DNA from 2 places in the Nitrospirillum karajorum genome. Region 2 is predicted to be linked to the other one. Evidence: predicted binding sites of a transcription regulator. Region 2 holds the regulator's gene; the other holds the start of a gene.
What was found. The regulator PhoB, encoded in region 2, activates phosphate uptake and scavenging genes when phosphate is short. The targets are predictions, from matches to a motif close to TNTCATAAAACTGTCA.
Positions count from the first base shown of each region.

Region 1: pstS (phosphate ABC transporter substrate-binding protein PstS) is a predicted target of PhoB. The motif match lies at 3,867-3,882, and genes of this name have one in related genera.

Region 1 covers NZ_JAZBQB010000003.1:1,734,863-1,742,777, reverse strand. The annotation lists gene pstB (phosphate ABC transporter ATP-binding protein PstB) at 1-598, opposite strand, end outside; gene pstA (phosphate ABC transporter permease PstA) at 604-1,512, opposite strand; gene pstC (phosphate ABC transporter permease subunit PstC) at 1,516-2,487, opposite strand; gene pstS (phosphate ABC transporter substrate-binding protein PstS) at 2,666-3,718, opposite strand; gene UCD39_RS21735 (OprO/OprP family phosphate-selective porin) at 4,417-6,030, shown strand; gene UCD39_RS21730 (DUF1003 domain-containing protein) at 6,309-7,214, shown strand; gene UCD39_RS21725 (LuxR C-terminal-related transcriptional regulator) at 7,382-7,915, shown strand, end outside.
Region 2 covers NZ_JAZBQB010000003.1:1,124,493-1,132,407, reverse strand. The annotation lists gene ubiB (2-polyprenylphenol 6-hydroxylase) at 1-676, opposite strand, end outside; gene UCD39_RS18780 (class I SAM-dependent methyltransferase) at 679-1,518, opposite strand; gene UCD39_RS18775 (AraC family transcriptional regulator) at 1,632-2,468, opposite strand; gene UCD39_RS18770 (FAD-dependent oxidoreductase) at 2,608-3,807, shown strand; gene UCD39_RS18765 (hypothetical protein) at 3,819-4,205, shown strand; gene phoB (phosphate regulon transcriptional regulator PhoB) at 4,261-4,965, opposite strand; gene phoU (phosphate signaling complex protein PhoU) at 5,045-5,809, opposite strand; gene UCD39_RS18750 (ATP-binding protein) at 6,047-7,570, opposite strand; gene UCD39_RS18745 (NADP-dependent malic enzyme) at 7,872-7,915, opposite strand, start outside.

The DNA of each region.
Region 1 (7,915 bases), 610 kb from region 2:
GGTCCAGGGCCGAGGTCGGCTCGTCCAGCAGCAGCACGGCCGGGCGCACGGCCACGGCGCGGGCGATGCACAGACGCTGCTGCTGACCACCGGACAGCGACAGGCCGCTCTGGCGCAGCTTGTCCTTCACCTCGCCCCACAGCGCGGTCTTGCGCAGGGCCTCTTCCACGCGCACGTCCATGTCGGCGCGGCTCAGCTTCTCATACAGGCGGATGCCGTAGGCGACGTTGTCGTAGATCGACATGGGGAAGGGCGTCGGCTTCTGGAACACCATGCCGACGCGGGCGCGCAGCAGGTTCAGGTCCTGCTTGGGCGACAGCAGGTTCTCGCCGTCCAACAGCACCTCACCCTCGGCCCGCTGGTTGGGGTAGAGGTCGTAGATGCGGTTCAGGATGCGCAGCAGCGTGGACTTGCCGCAGCCCGACGGGCCGATGAAGGCCGTCACCCGCTTGTCGAACAGCGGCAGGTTGATGTTCCGCAGGGCGTGGAAGCCGCCGTAGTAGAAGTTCAGGTTGCGAACGCTGATCTTCTCGCGCATGTCGCCGTCGGTGGCGAGGGCCGCCTGGGACTGTTCCGCCGTCATGGAAAGCGCGGTCATGGGGATCACTGGCCTTTCTTGGTGCCGATGGAAGCGAGCATGCGGGCGCCGATGTTGAGGGCGAGGATGGCGACCGTGATGAGGAGCGAACCACCCCAGGCCAGCCGCTGCCAGTCCTCATAAGGGCTGAGCGCGAACTGGAAGATGGTGACCGGCAGGTTCGCCATCGGGGCGTTCATGTCCACGCTCCAGAACTGGTTGTTCAGGGCGGTGAACAGCAGGGGGGCGGTTTCGCCGCTGATGCGGGCCACGGCCAGCAGGATGCCGGTCATGATGCCACTGCGCGCGGCGCGGTAGGTCACCTGCACGATGACCTTCCAGCGCGGGGCGCCCAGGGCGGCGGCGGCCTCGCGCAGCGACCCCGGAACCAGGTTCAGCATGTCCTCGGTCGTGCGCACCACCACGGGGATGACCAGCACGGCCAGCGAGATGGACCCCGCCCAGGCGGAGAAGTGGCCCATGGGGACCACGACGATGGTGTAGATGAACAGACCGACGATGATGGACGGCGCCGACAGCAGGATGTCGTTGATGAAGCGCGTCACCTCCGCCAGCTTCGTGCCCTTGCCGTACTCAGCCATGTAGGTGCCGGCCATGATGCCTATGGGCGTGCCGATGACCATGCCCAGCACGGTCATCACCAGGCTGCCGAAGATGGCGTTGAGCAGGCCGCCGGTGCTGCCCGGCGGGGGCGTCATCTGGGTGAACAGGCCCAGGCTGATGGCGCTGAGGCCGTTGATCAGCAGCACCGCCAGGATCCAGACCAGCCACAGCAGGCCGAAGACGGCGGCGCCCACGGCCAGGCCCATGGTGATGGTGTTGCCGATCTTGCGCCGCTTGTAGCGGCCCATGGCGAAGTTGGTGCCGGGGGGCGAGCCGGCGGGCGTGCCGGGGGACATATCGGTGATGGCCATGGATCAGGTCCCCGCCTTGCGGTTCATGCGCACCAGCATAAGCTTGGCCAGCGACAGCACGATGAAGGTGATGATGAACAGGACGAGGCCCAACGCGATCAGCGAGGAGGTGTAGGTGTCGCCCACCGCCTCGGTGAATTCATTGGCGATGGCGGCGGAGATGGTCGTGCCCGGCGCCAGCAGGGAGGAGGCGATGTGGTGCGAGTTGCCGATGACGAAGGTCACCGCCATGGTCTCGCCCAACGCGCGGCCCAGGCCCAGCATGATGCCGCCCACCAGGCCCACGCGGGTATAGGGGATGGTGATGTCCCGCACCACTTCCCAGGTCGTGGCGCCCAGGCCGTAGGCGCTTTCGCGCAGCATGGCGGGCATGGTCTCGAACACGTCGCGGGTGATGGAGGTGATGAAGGGCAGGATCATGATGGCCAGGATCAGGCCGGCCGTCAGGACGCCGATACCGTAGGGCGGGCCCTTGAACCAGGCGCCGATGCCCGGGACGTTGCCCAGGGTGTTGATCAGGAAGGGCTGCACGGTCCGCTGCAGGAAGGGCGCGAACACGAACAGGCCCCAGATGCCGTAGATGATGCTGGGGATGCCGGCCAGCAGTTCCACCGCGATGCCGATGGGGCGCTTGGCCCAGGCCGGGCACAGCTCCGTCAGGAAGATGGCGATGCCGAAGCTGACGGGCACGCCAACGAGCATGGCGATGACCGACGTGACCAGCGTGCCGTAGATGGGGGCCAGCGCGCCGAACTTCTCCGTCACCGGGTTCCAGATCTCGGTGGTGACGAAGCCGAAGCCGAAAGCCTTCAGGGCCGGCAGCGCGCCATGGATGAGGGAGATGATCACGCCGCCCAGGAGCGTCAGCACCAGGAGGGCGAAGAATAGGGTGGCGCTGCGAAACAGAAGGTCGTTGCGGCGCTGCGTGCGCGCCCGCGGACTTTCCGCGCTGATGTCCGATGCCTTTACCGCCATGTCCACCAAAGCACCCCTCCGGCCATAGGCCCTGCGATACTGAAAACGCGATGACCTAGAAACCCGGATGTCTGTGAAGGAAGCCGACAGAGAGGGAGAGGAGCCGTTGGCGACCCCTCTCCCGACCTCCGTCCCCCGGGGCTGACCCCGAGGGCGCATCCTTCTTACCCGAGTCCTGTTACTTCGACCAGACCGGCTTGCCGTCGGCGGTCTTGATCGTGGACCAGGACTTCTCGACCTGGGCGATCACCGCGGCCGGCATCGGCACGTAGTCCAGCTGCTCAGCGGCGGCCTGGCCGTTGTTGTAGGCCCAGTCGAAGAACTTCAGGGCCTCGGCGACAGCGGCGCCGTCCTGCGGCTGGCTGTAGACCAGGATGAAGCTGGCACCGGTGATCGGCCAGCTGTCGGCGCCCGGCTGGTCGACCAGCACCAGGTAGAAGCCCGGGGCGTTGGCCCAGTCGGCACCGGCGGCGGCGGCCTGGAAGGCCTTGATTTCCGGGCTGACGATCTTGCCTTCCTTGTTCTTCAGCTTGGTGAAGGTCAAGGTGTTCTGCTTGGCGTAGGCGTACTCGACATAGCCGATGGCGCCGTCGGTCAGCTTCACCATGTTGGCAACGCCTTCGTTGCCCTTGGCGCCCAGGCCGGCGGCCCACTGCACCGAGGTGTTGGCGCCGACGCGCTCGGAGAATTCCTTGTCTTCCTTGGACAGGTAGGTGGTCCACAGGAAGTTCGTGCCCGACCCGTCCGAACGGTACACCGGGACGATGGAGGTCTTGGGCAGGTTCAGGCCGGGGTTCAGCGCCTTGATGGCCGGGTCATCCCAGGAGGCGATCTGGCCCAGGTAAATCTTGGCGATGGTCGGACCGTCCAGCTGGATCTGGCCGGGGGCGATGCCCTTCACGTTGATGACCGGAACGACGCCGCCCATGATCATCGGGAACTGCTGCAGGCCCGCTTCCTTCAGATCTTCAGCCTTCAGGGGCATGTCCGAGGCGCCGAAGGTGACCGTCTTCGCCTTGATCTGCTTGATGCCGCCGCCGGAACCGATGGACTGGTAGTTCAGCCCCACGCCGGTCTTGGCCTTATAGGCCTCGGCCCACTTGGCGTAGATGGGGTACGGGAAGGTGGCGCCAGCGCCGCTGATGTCGGCAGCCTGGGCGGCGCCCACCATCATCACCGCGGCCGCGGCGGCAACCATGCCCTTCAGCAGGTTCTTCGGTTGAAAGTTCACGGGATTCCCCCACGGGTTGGAACGTCTTAGTCGACCATCTCGGGGCCCCGGCGGCCCGCCCAGGGGGTATGCCCCCGCGACCGCTCCTGATCCCGTCTCGACGGGCGGACCCTAAATTCCGGGTCCTGAACCTTTGGTGACGAGTATGTTACGGTTTTGTGAAACTGTGGGCCTATTGTCGCAGCCCACACCCCCGTTCATGCCCCGTACCCCGCCGCCGGCGCGCAACACCGCCGGTGGCGGGCGGGCGGTGCGGACCTCCGACGATTCTCAAATACTTTTCAAGCGTGCCTGTGCCGGCCTCCCCGCCGGATCTTTCTGGCCCGGCGGCCGGGCATTATCAGCCGGCGCAAGCAGGCACCCCGGTGCGCCCTATTCACAACACTATAGATGCAATGGAGGGGGGCCGGCTCTTTTTTCACCGGCCTTAGGCGCCCGCGGCTCTACTACGGTAGTCCGAAATTTGTTGCCCCGCCTTACTTTAAGCCCGCTAAAACACCCGACTCGGAACTGTTGCATCCCGGCCACAGGCGGCCCCTTTAATAAATCTGTCAACCTTCAGCAGTCTCGCTGTCATGCTATATTGCTACCGAGCGCTTCGTGAGGGCCGCGGCCCAAACGCTCCAAACGCGTGACGTCGGCCCCGAAACCGGGATTGGGCGGCATGCCGTAGACCGGATGATGGGAGAATCTAGGAAATGAACCTCAAGACCGTGTTGCTCGCTGGCACGGTGCTGGGCGTGGCTTTCGCCGCCGCCGGCGCCTCCGCTGCAGAAACCAAGAAGTCGAACGCCGCCTCCGCCACGGCCGCCGCGGCCGCCACCCCGCTGGCCACCCAGGCGCAGATCGACGCGCTGAACAAGCAGATCCAGGCGCTGCAGGCGCAGCTGCAGGCGATTGCGACCCAGACCGACGCCGCCAACAAGGCCGCCGCCGAGTCCAAGGCCGCCGCCGAGAAGGCCGCGACCTCCGCCACCGCCGCCACGGCGAACCTGCCCAGCATCACCTTCCCGAACGGCATCCCGACGTTCTCGTCCGCTGACAAGGCCTTCACCTTCCAGCCCGTCGGCCGCATCCACCTGGACTACGGCTACAACTTCCAGGACGCGAAGAACCCGGATAACCGTCAGGTCAAGGACATCACCGACGGCTTCAACTTCCGTCGCGCCTACATCGGCTTCGCCGGCAAGGCCTTCAACGACTTCACCTACAACGTTACGGCCGACTTCCCGGGCCGCTTCAACCAGTCCGGCCGTCTGCAGACCGCCCAGCTGTCCTACACCGGCTACAAGGGCTGGATCATCGACGTCGGCGCCATGCAGCCGGCCTTCACCTTCGAAGACAGCATCAGCTCCAACGACATCGGCCTGGTCGAGCGTCCCGGCATCAACAACGTCGTGACCGGCCTGATCGCCAGCGAAGGCCGCCTGTCGGCCGGCGTGCGCACCTTCGGCGATAACTATTTCGCCGACGTCTACCTGACCGGCGCCAACGTCAACACCAGCCCGTTCGGCAGCACCACGGTCCTGACCAGCACGACGGGTTCGACCGCCTCTGTCACTTCCAGCGCCGTCACTGGCGTGGCCGATGACCAGAAAGCCGCGTTCGCCCGCGCCGCCTTCCGCCCGATCAACGATGAGCACACCATCGTCCATGTCGGCGCCGATGTCGGTTACATGTACGCCCCGCCGCAGACGAACGGCGTGAACGCCGCCGGTTCGCATGTGCTGGCCCTGTCCGAACGTCCGGAAAACCGCTACGGCGGCCTGGGCGCTATCCTGAACACCGGCAACATCAACGCCAACAGCGTCGCCATCTACGGCGGTGAAGCCGCGGTGCGTTACGACAGCTTCTGGGCGCAGGGCGAAGGCTACCAGATCGACGTGACGCGTCGTAAGGTCCTGTCCACGGCCACCAACGACCCGAGCTTCTTCGGCTACTACGCCGAGGCCGGCTGGGTGCTGACGGGGCAGAAGCGCAACTACGTCGCCAACCAGGGCGCCTTCAGCGCCCCGACGGTGGACAAGCCGCTGAACCCGGGCGCCGGCCAGTGGGGCACCTGGGAAGCCGTGGCGCGCTACAGCTTCCTGAACCTGAACTCCGACACCTGGGCCACCAACACCGCCAACCGCGTGCGCGGCGGCCAGCAGGAAGTCTGGACCCTGGGCTTGAACTGGTACATGACCAGCAACGTCCGCTTCATGCTGGACTACCAGTTCATCGACCTGAAGAAGTACTCGTCCGCCACCAACAACACCCAGGTGGGCGACAACTGGCAGTCCCTGGGCGGCCGCGTCCAGTTCACGTTCTAAGGCTGGCCGTCCTTCCCCATGGGTCACCAAGGGCAAGGAGCGCCTGTTCAAGGGAAACCCCGCCGGTCCGCCGGCGGGGTTTTTCTTTGGCTGCGGCCCCCTGCCCCCCCCCGTCCGTTCTCCAGGCGGGAAATATCATCCCACCCGACGGTCGCGGAAAATTGTCATAGTTCGGTTATAGAAACGCTTATCAGTATCGGTGGCCCCCGGCGTCAGGGGTTGAGCAGCCAAGAGCCAGGATCAAGAGGACAAGTGCGATGGAAGAGGGGCGCGGCGGCATGAACCCGCAAGACCAGGGCGCGGCGCAGCCGGCACGGGACGAAACCCAAGAAGCCGCCATGGCTGCCGAACTGGCGGCCGAGGCCGAGGAACTGGCCGACATCGATCTTGGCGATGAGGGCAGCGACGACGGCGGCATGGATGACGGCGGGGAAGGCGTGGAGGACGAGCCCGGCCTGGACGGAGCGCCCGCGTCCGATGGTACCGCCCCGGCCAGTGGAAAGCGGGTCGCCTGCGGGGTCACCGGCAAGCTGCGCCCCAAGCGGGACCTGATCAGCCTGGACACCCTGCGCCCCAGCCTGGCCGTGCGCATCCGCCGCGACCATCCCGGCCTGCCGGCCGATGCCTTGGTCAGCCGCGGCGTGGTCGCCCGCTATCGCTCGTTGTATGTGGAAGAACTGCTGCAGCAGGAAAAGGGCGAGTTGACGGAGCTGGACCGCCAGGTGGCGGAGAGCATCGCCACCCACGAGACCCTGGCGGAGAACATCGAGGAAGGCTACGCCGAGGAGCGCACCTTGGGGGAGCGCATGTCCGATCATCTGGCCAGCTTCGGCGGCAGTTGGACCTTCATCCTCACCTTCGGCGCCTTCCTGATCGCCTGGATGATCTTCAGCGGCTTCGAGGGAGAGAAGTCGTTCGACCCCTATCCTTTCATCCTGCTGAACCTGATTCTCTCCTGTTTGGCCGCCATCCAGGCGCCCATCATCATGATGAGCCAGAAGCGGCAGGAGGCGAAGGATCGCCTGCGGTCGGAAAACGACTACCGGGTGAATCTTAAAGCTGAATTGGAAATACGTCATTTACACGAAAAAATTGACTATCTCATCCAGCGGCAGTGGAAACGGCTCACGGAAATCCAGCAGCTACAACTGGAAATTATGCAGGAAAAGCGCTACCGCCGTTGACCCGGCACCCCTTCCGAAACCCGTCAAGTCCTTTCCTGGCTAGCTACTGCGGGGTGAATACGCGAAAGGGCTAAAGCGACAGGACACAAGTGAGGGTTGTTTTATAATGCGAAAGGGCCAATATTAAACACTCCGAGCTAGTTGCAACTGCGTCGGAGGTTTGGATCATGGCCGCCCATGATGTTCTGGTGATCGACCCCAGTACCCTGTTCCGTCAGGGCTTGAGACAATTGCTGCCCGAGGATTTCCGCGTCGTCGCGGAAGCGCGGGATGTGGAGGCCGTTCGCGCTGAGCTGGCCGCGCCCACACCAAATGATACACCGGGGGGCAAGCCGACCGCCCGCGATGCCGTTACCCGGGAAATCTCCCTGGTCCTGTTCGACGTGACGGACGCGGCGGAGTTCAGGACGTCCGTCAGTCAATTGCACGCCGCGTTCCCGGAGGCCCGTCTGGTTTACCTGACCAACGGCTTCGACGCGTCGCGCCTGCGCATGGCGCTGGAGGCCGGGATCGACGGCTACCTGACCAAGGACCGCTCCTCCAACGCCCTGATCCAATCGCTGCATTTGGTCATGCTGGGGGAGAAGGTGTTCCCGTCCGATCTGGCGCTTCTGCTGACCCAGCAGAGCCAGGCCGGCACGGTCGGCACCACCGGTCCGCACAAGGGCCTGTCAATGCGCGAAACCCAAATCCTGCGCGCC
Region 2 (7,915 bases):
GGATGTTGAAGGTGACGTCGCCCCTGAAATTGTCGGCCAGTTCCGAGGCGGCGCTGGCCTCCAGGCGCAGGTCCATCTCCATGCGCACGGTCTCGGCGAAGGTTTCCACCACCTCCACCGGCTTCAGGCGCTTCAGCCGGGGCAGGACGCGCACGGCCAGGCCAGCCAGCCAGAACATCAGGTCGATGTCGCGGCGGAAGGCCAGTTCCACGCCGGGGCGCAGCACCTTCACCGCCACCTCCTTGCCCTCCGCCGTCACGGCGAAGTGCACCTGGGCGATGCTGGCGGCGGCCACGGACTCGGGCTCGAAGCTCTGGAAGATCTCGCCCAGCGGGCGGCCCAGCTGTTCCTCGATGATGGCCACGGCTTGGGGCGTGGGGAAGGGCGGCAGCCGGTCACGCAGCAGGGCCAAATCTTCGGCCACGGCGTCGCCCACCAGGTCGGACCGGGTGGACAGGGCCTGGCCCAGCTTGATGAAGCTGGGACCCAGCTCCTGGATGGCGGCCGCCAGGCGCTGGCCCTTGCGGCCGGGCGCCCGGTTGTTGTTCATCAGGCGCAGCATCATGGCCAGGCCTGGCGCCACGTCGCGGAACTCCTCCGGGAACAGGGCGCCATGCCGGCCCAGCGTACGCCCGATGATGTACAGGCGGCGCAGGTTGCGCAGGATGCGGAACATGGTCAGACGCGCCAGGCGGAATGGATGGCGGCCACGCCACCCGTCAGGGGCCGGGCCTTGGCCTGGCTGAAGCCAACGGCCTCCAGCCGGCGGCACAGCGCCTCCCGCTCGGGGAAGCGGCGGATGCTTTCCACCAGGTACTGATAGCTGTCGCGGTCACCTGCCACCACCTGGCCGATGCGGGGCAGCACCTCGAAGGAATAGCGGTCGTACAGCTCGCGCAGGATGGGCAGGTTCACCTGGCTGAATTCCAGGCAGTAGAAGCGTCCGCCGGGCTTCAGCACGCGGTGGGCCTCGGCCAGGGCCTTGTCGATATGGGTGACGTTGCGCAGGCCGAAGGCGATGGTGTAGGCGTCGACCGAGCGGTTGGGCAGGGGCAGCGACTCGGCATTGCCCACGGTCCACTGTAGACCGCCGCGCGTTTCCGGCGTCTGGTCCCAGCCTGGCATGGACCCTTTGTCGATGCCGCGATCGCGGCCCACACGCACCATGGCTTCCGTCAGGTCGCAGACCATGATCCGGGCGGCGGGTGCCTTGGCGGCCATGCGAAAGGCGATGTCGCCCGTGCCACCGGCCACGTCCAGGATGGTCTCGCCCGCCCGGGGGTTCACCAGGCTGACGAAATCCGCCTTCCACAGCCGGTGGATGCCCACCGACATGAGGTCGTTCATGATGTCGTAGCGGCTGGCGACGCTGGAGAACACGCCCTGCACCAGCGGTGCCTTCTCCGCCGGGTTGATGGCGCGGAAACCGAAGGATCGCGCCTCACGCTCCTGCGCCGTCAGGGCGTCGGTGGCGGGGGTGTCGGCGGTGAAGGGCGGGGGCGTGGGATGGTCGACCATGGCGGCACCATAGCGTCGGGAACGGCGCTTGGGTAGCGGGCTTGGTGGGCAGGCCTGCCCTGAAAACGGGGCAGGATAAGTGGCTTATCCGTTCGGCGGCCCTAGGCAGAAGGTCAGGCCGCGATCCCCCTTCGGGCGAAATAACGGGCGGGGGGCTCACCAAAGGCCCGGCGGAACATGGCGATGAAGTTGCTGGGCGTGGCATAGCCCAAGGCATCCGCCACCTCCGTCACCGGCTCCCCTTTCGCCAGCCGTTCCAGGGCAAGGGTCAGCCGGGCCTGCTGGCGCCACTGGGTCACGCTCAGGCCCGTTTCCGCCATGAACAAGCGGCGGGCCGTCCGTTCCGACAGGCCGGCATCGCGCGCCAGCACGCCCAGGGGGCGATCATCGTCCGGCGCCTTCAGCAGGCGCAGGGCCAGACGCAGCAGCCGCGGGTCGGTGGGCATGGGCAGGTGCAGCGGTTCGCGCGGCGCCAGGCGAACCTCATCCAGCAACACGGCCAGCAGCCGCTCCTGCTCTGGCGTCAACGCCGCCTCCAGCGGCCATCCCGACACCCGCCGCACCAGTGATCGCAACAGGTCGCTGATGCCCATGACGCAGGGGCTGTCGGGCAGGCCCGCGCTGGCCTCTGGCGTCAGCATCATGCCCCAGCCGTCCAGCACGCCGCTGATGGTCACCTTGTGCATCATGCCGGGTGGCAGCCATCCCGCGCGCAAGGGCGGCAGCATCCAGGATCCATGTGCCGTGCGCACATGGATCAGGCCGCTGGCGATGCAGAACAGCTGTCCCCGGCGGTGGGCGTGCCAGTCGATCTCCCTCGTGCCCATGCGGTCCCGATCCTCCCGCGAATGGCTGCCCCAGAAGGTCAGGACGGGCGGACCGTCCGCCCGCTCACACATCTCCAGGAAGGCTTCCTTGGTCATGCGGTTGCTATCGCTGTCGGGACGCATGGCTTTCCCTGAGGTAAAGGGGGGTTGCTGCCGGACGGTTTGGCCGCTCCGCATTATTTTTCGTCCGACTGTCGTTATCAAGTGCCTCGTTCGGTGGGATATCGATACTCCAGCGCGGAGTTAGGCGGATGGTGACGGAATGAATGGGACGCAGGTGGCGATCATCGGGGCGGGCCTGGGGGGGCTGTGCCTGGCGCAGGCACTGACGCGCGCCGGTGTCGCGTGCGTGGTGTACGAGCGGGACGTGGCCGTGGACAGCCGGTCCCAGGGCTATCGCGTGCGCATCGACGCGGATGGCGCTGATGCCTTGGCCCGGTGCCTGTCGCCGTCCCTGTATGACCTGTTCAGGCGCACCTGTGCCGTGGCCGCCCCGCGCAGCCGCTTCCTGGACGGCCAACTGGCACCGGTGACCGGTCGCGCGCCGGCGGTGTGGAGTGCGGCCCCCGATGCGCAAGGCCGGGACAACGCGGCGGGTGGCGCGGCGGCGGGAGACTTTTGCGTCCATCGTCAGACGCTGCGGGAAATCTTGCTCTCGGGCATCGAGGACCGGGTGCGCTTCGGCGCCGCGTTTCAGGGCCTGGCCGTGGGGGCGGACGGCCGCGCCCATATTGCCTTCGCTGATGGCACCACCGTTCGCGCCGGCCTGGTGGTGGCCGCCGACGGTGTCAACTCCGTCGTGCGCCGTCAGTTGATGCCCCAGGCGGAGCCGCTGGATGTGGGGGCGGTCTGCCTCTACGGCCGCACCGTTTTGACGCCTCAGGTGCGGGCGGTGGTGGGCGACGACCTCTGTACAGGCACCAGCGTGGTCTTCGCCGACGGCCATGCCGGTATCATCGAGCCCATGCTGTTTCCGCCTGCGGCCTTTGCCCCGGAGGGCGCTTCGACCAGCCTGACCCCCGTGGCCGACTATCTCTACTGGGCCTTGATTGGTCCGCGCTCGCGGATGATGGGGGCGTTGCCAGATGCCGTGCCGGCGGCGGTGGCACGGCATCTGGCGCGCGATTGGCATCCCAGCCTGCGCGGTCTGTTCCGGCATGCCGATCCGGAAGGCATAACCCGGCTGCCGGTGCGCAGCGCCCGCTTGGCCCGCACCTGGCCCCACTGGACGGCGGCGGCGGTGACTTTCCTGGGCGATGCCATCCACGCCATGAGCCCGGCCGGTGGCCTGGGGGCCAACACCGCCCTGCGGGATGCCGCCGTGCTGGCGGACAGCCTGTCCCGCACCTCGTCCCCCACGGCGGCCGCGCGGGAATATGAGGCGGAGATGCGCGTGCGTGCGGCCCGCGCCATCCACCTCTCGGAGGTCGGTGCTGCGGCGCTATTTGCGGATGTGTTTTAAGGAGATTGAGGATGAGCCTGTTCGAGATACACGATCTCAGCCGCTTTCCCGTGGTGACGACCCGGCCCGGCACCACCCGGCCTGGTTACGCGCCGCAGTGGGAACGGGAAATGGATGCCCTGTTGGAACGGAGCGTGCCCTTCGTCATCATCATGCGCGATTCCCCGGAAGGGGAGGCGCATGAGGACCGGCGCCTGCGCGGTATGTGGCTGAAGCGCAACCGCGATACCCTGGCGGCGTTATGCCGCGCGGTGATCACGGTGGAGCCGAACGCGGCGCAACGCGCTGCCTTCAAGGTCCAAGCCGCCATCGCCGTGAAGGCCTTCGGCGTGGCGATGGAGGTGGCCGCCACGGAGGACGAGGCCGCGACCCTGGCGACGGCCGCCCTCGCCGCATGATACGGAGGCCGACCAGCGGCACGAGGTATCCCCTCGGGCCGCCGATATGGAAATATCAAGCGGACTTCATGTCCAGGGCGTAGCCGGCCGACCGCACGGTGCGGATCATGTCCAGTTCCGTCTCCTCGTTCAGGGCCTTGCGCAGGCGGCGGATGTGCACGTCCACGGTGCGCGGCTCCACGTACACGTCGTGGCCCCAGACGATGTCCAGCAACTGCTCCCGCGAGAAGACGCGGCCGGGGTGCTGCATGAAGTGGCGCAGCAGGCGGAACTCCGTCGGGCCCAGGTGGATGTCGCGGCTGTTGCGGCGCACCCGGTGGGCGGCCAGGTCCATGCTGATGTCGCCGTAGCGCAGCAGTTCCTCCGCCAGGGAGGGGACGGCCCGGCGCAGCACGGCGCGGATGCGGGCCACCAGTTCGGTTGGGCTGAAGGGTTTGGAGATGTAGTCGTCGGCGCCGGAATTGAGGCCGCGCACCTTGTCCGCCTCCTCGCCCCGGGCGGTCAGCATGATGATGGGGATCTCGCGAGTCTTGGGGTTGCGGCGCATCTGGCGGCAGACCTCCAGCCCGCTCATCAGCGGCAGCATCCAATCCAGCAGCACCAGGTGCGGCGCCTGCTCGTCGGCCAGCAGCAGGGCCTCCTCACCGTCGTTGGCGGTCAGCACCCGGAAGCCTTCTTTCTCCAGGTTGTAGCTCAGCAGCGTGACGAGGTCGGTTTCATCCTCGACGATCAGGACCAAGGGCTTCAACGAGGCGTTCATGGGGTGTCCCTAAAACTGGCTGTCCGCAGGCGGAGGCAGGTGGGTCGAGAAATCTAATCGGTACAGGCGCAGGCGCTACTTACAGGTCATCCAGCGACTCGGCCCCATGCAGGCCGCTGCCGTGCAGGTCGACGTCCGCCGTGGGGCCGACGACAAAGCTGGACTCGTCATGCTTGGGGCGGCTGGACGTCAGTGGTTGGCCCAACACCAGGAAATGGATGTTTTCCGCGATGTTGGTGGCGTGGTCGCCCGCCCGCTCCAAATTCTTGGCGATGAACAGCAGGTGGGTGCAAGGGGTGATGTTACGCGGGTCCTCCATCATATAGGTCAGGACCTCGCGGAAGAGGCTGGTGTACAGGTCGTCCAGCTCCTCGTCGCGGTTCCAGGCGTCGATGGCCTTGCCCACGTCGCGATCGATATAGGCGTCCAGCACGTCCTTCAGCATGCTTTCCACCAGCTTGCCCATGCGCGGAATGGCGCTGACGGGCCGCACGGCGGGCAGCTTGGCCAGGGCCATGCTGCGCTTGGCGATGTTGGCGGCGTAGTCGCCGGTGCGTTCCAGGTCGGCGGAAATCTTCAGGGCGGCCAGGATCTCGCGCAGGTCGCTGCCCACGGGCTGGCGCAGGGCCAGCATGCGCACGGCCTCCTGCTCGATCCCGCGCTCATAGTCGTCCAACTGCAGGTCCGCCTTCATCACGCGGGCGGCCAGGTCGACATCCCGGCGCACCACCGCCTGCACGGCACCGTCCACCTGCGCTTCGGCCACGCCCCCCATTTGGGTGATCAGGTTGGACAGGCGCTGCAGCTGTTGCTCGAACGATTTGACGGTGTGTTCGGCGGGCATTCTCTTACCACCCCATCCCCGGCGGTCCCGGCCGGGGCATGAAAAACGGCGGCCGGCGGGACGTCGCCGGTCGGGCAGGGTGGACCATAGCGACAGGTCGCTATGGAATTGCTACAAACAGGCGACAGTTTTGTGACATGGCACGGGGCGGATTCCGCTGTCAAAAATGCCCTGCGCTCAAGGGCTTATACCATACGAACGTAGGGTGTGTCCGGCGATGTGCCGCCGCCTCAGGGCTCAAGCCGCGCCGCGACCGCCTTCGTGTGACAGATTCGGGGCGGATTGTGGGAGGGATTTTTCCCCCTTCTCGCCCAGTTTCTCAGCGGGCTTCTCCACGCCCGGCAGGTGCACGGTGAAGGTGCTGCCCTTGCCCACTTCGCTGTCGATGGTCAGGCGCCCACGATGGCGGTTCACGATGTGCTTCACGATGGCCAGCCCCAAGCCGGTACCGCCCAGGGCGCGGCTGCGGGCGGCGTCCACGCGGTAAAAGCGTTCCGTCAGACGGGGCAGGTGCGTGCGCGCGATGCCATCGCCCTTGTCGGTCACCGACACCTTGATGCCGACCACTTTCTGAGGTGACTTCTGGCGGGCGCGGATGCCGGTGGCGCCCGTGGCCGGCGGCGCGTCCGCCCGCTCCAGCGACACCACCACGTCCGTCTGTTCCCGGCCATACTTGATGGCGTTGTCGATCAGGTTCTGGAACACCTGGGTCAGTTGGTCCTCATCGCCCTGCACGCGCGGCAGATCCTCGCCGCCGTGCACCTTGATGGTGATCTTGCGGGCCGCCGCCTTCAGCTCCAGCATGGCGACCACGCTTTGCACCAACTGGGCGACGTTGGTTTCTCCGGTGGGGTGGGTGTGCTCATCCAGCTCGATGCGCGACAGGGACAAAAGGTCCATCACCAGGCGCGACATGCGGCCGGCCTGCTCCTGCATGATGGCCAGGAAGCGGTCGCGCGCGTCGGCGTCGTCGCGGGCTGGGCCGCGCAGGGTTTCGATGAAGCCCACCAGGGTGGACAGCGGGGTGCGCAGCTCATGGCTGGCGTTGGCGACGAAGTCAGCCCGCATCTGTTCCGACCGCTTGATGGCGGTGATGTCGTGCAGGGTGATGATGGCGGTGATCTCGCGTTCGTCCGCGCCATCCTCCGCCGCGGGCTGGAAGGGGGTGACCCGCACCTCCAACACCCGCTCCACCGGCAGGGGCAGGGTGAATTCCACCCGCCGGCTTTCGCCTCCCGCCAGCACGGCGTCCACCGCCGCCAGCACGTCGGGGTTGCGCACGCTGACCGCCAGGTCGCGGTTCAGCATGCGATCGCCGAACAGGGCGCGGGCGGCGCTGTTGGCGCGCCCCACCTTGCGCTTGGCGTCGACCAGCATCAGGGGGTCGTGCAGGGCTTCCACCACCGCCTCGTCGGCGGCCAGCCGGTGTTCGATCTCCTCCCTGTGGCGCAGCCAATTCTGGTGCAGGTGGGCGATGTCTTCCAGCAGGGCGGCGCCCGTCAGGGTGCGGGCCAGGGGGGGCGGTAGGGGCGTGCGCCGGTCGCGCACCTGGTCGAGATAGGCGGCGATCAGCCGGCTGTCGCGCAGCACCAGATGCCGGGCCACGGCGGTCACGGCCGCCACCAGGACGAAGGCGCCCAGCGCCAGCAAGGGGTGGAGACGCCCGGACAGAACCAGCGCCGCCAGCAGGGCGCCCGTCGGCGCCAGCATCAGCACGGCGATGGCCACGAAACGATCGGGACGCGCTTCCAAACGACTCATCTCCCTAACCCACCCATGCTCATTTCCCGCGAGGCCAGCCGAACAGGCCAGGTCAGAATCGCGCAACGCTGTCCAGTGCCCCGGTCATTGCCCCGAACATAGCGCAAGAAATGCGCGCGGGACCCACGTCATGGAAGTTTAATTCCGGGCCCGGCCCACCACCGGCCGCGTCTCATAAGAAAAGGCCGCGGCATCCGGTGGTGCGACCATCTGTCCGCGGCCCGCTTTTATTTGCGCGCTGGCGCGGGCCTGGACCCGCGCCATTTGTATACTGGATACACTGTCGGTGCGGCCGATCCCCTTACAAGGCGGTGGACAGGCTGTCGTGGGCCGCCATGACGGCGG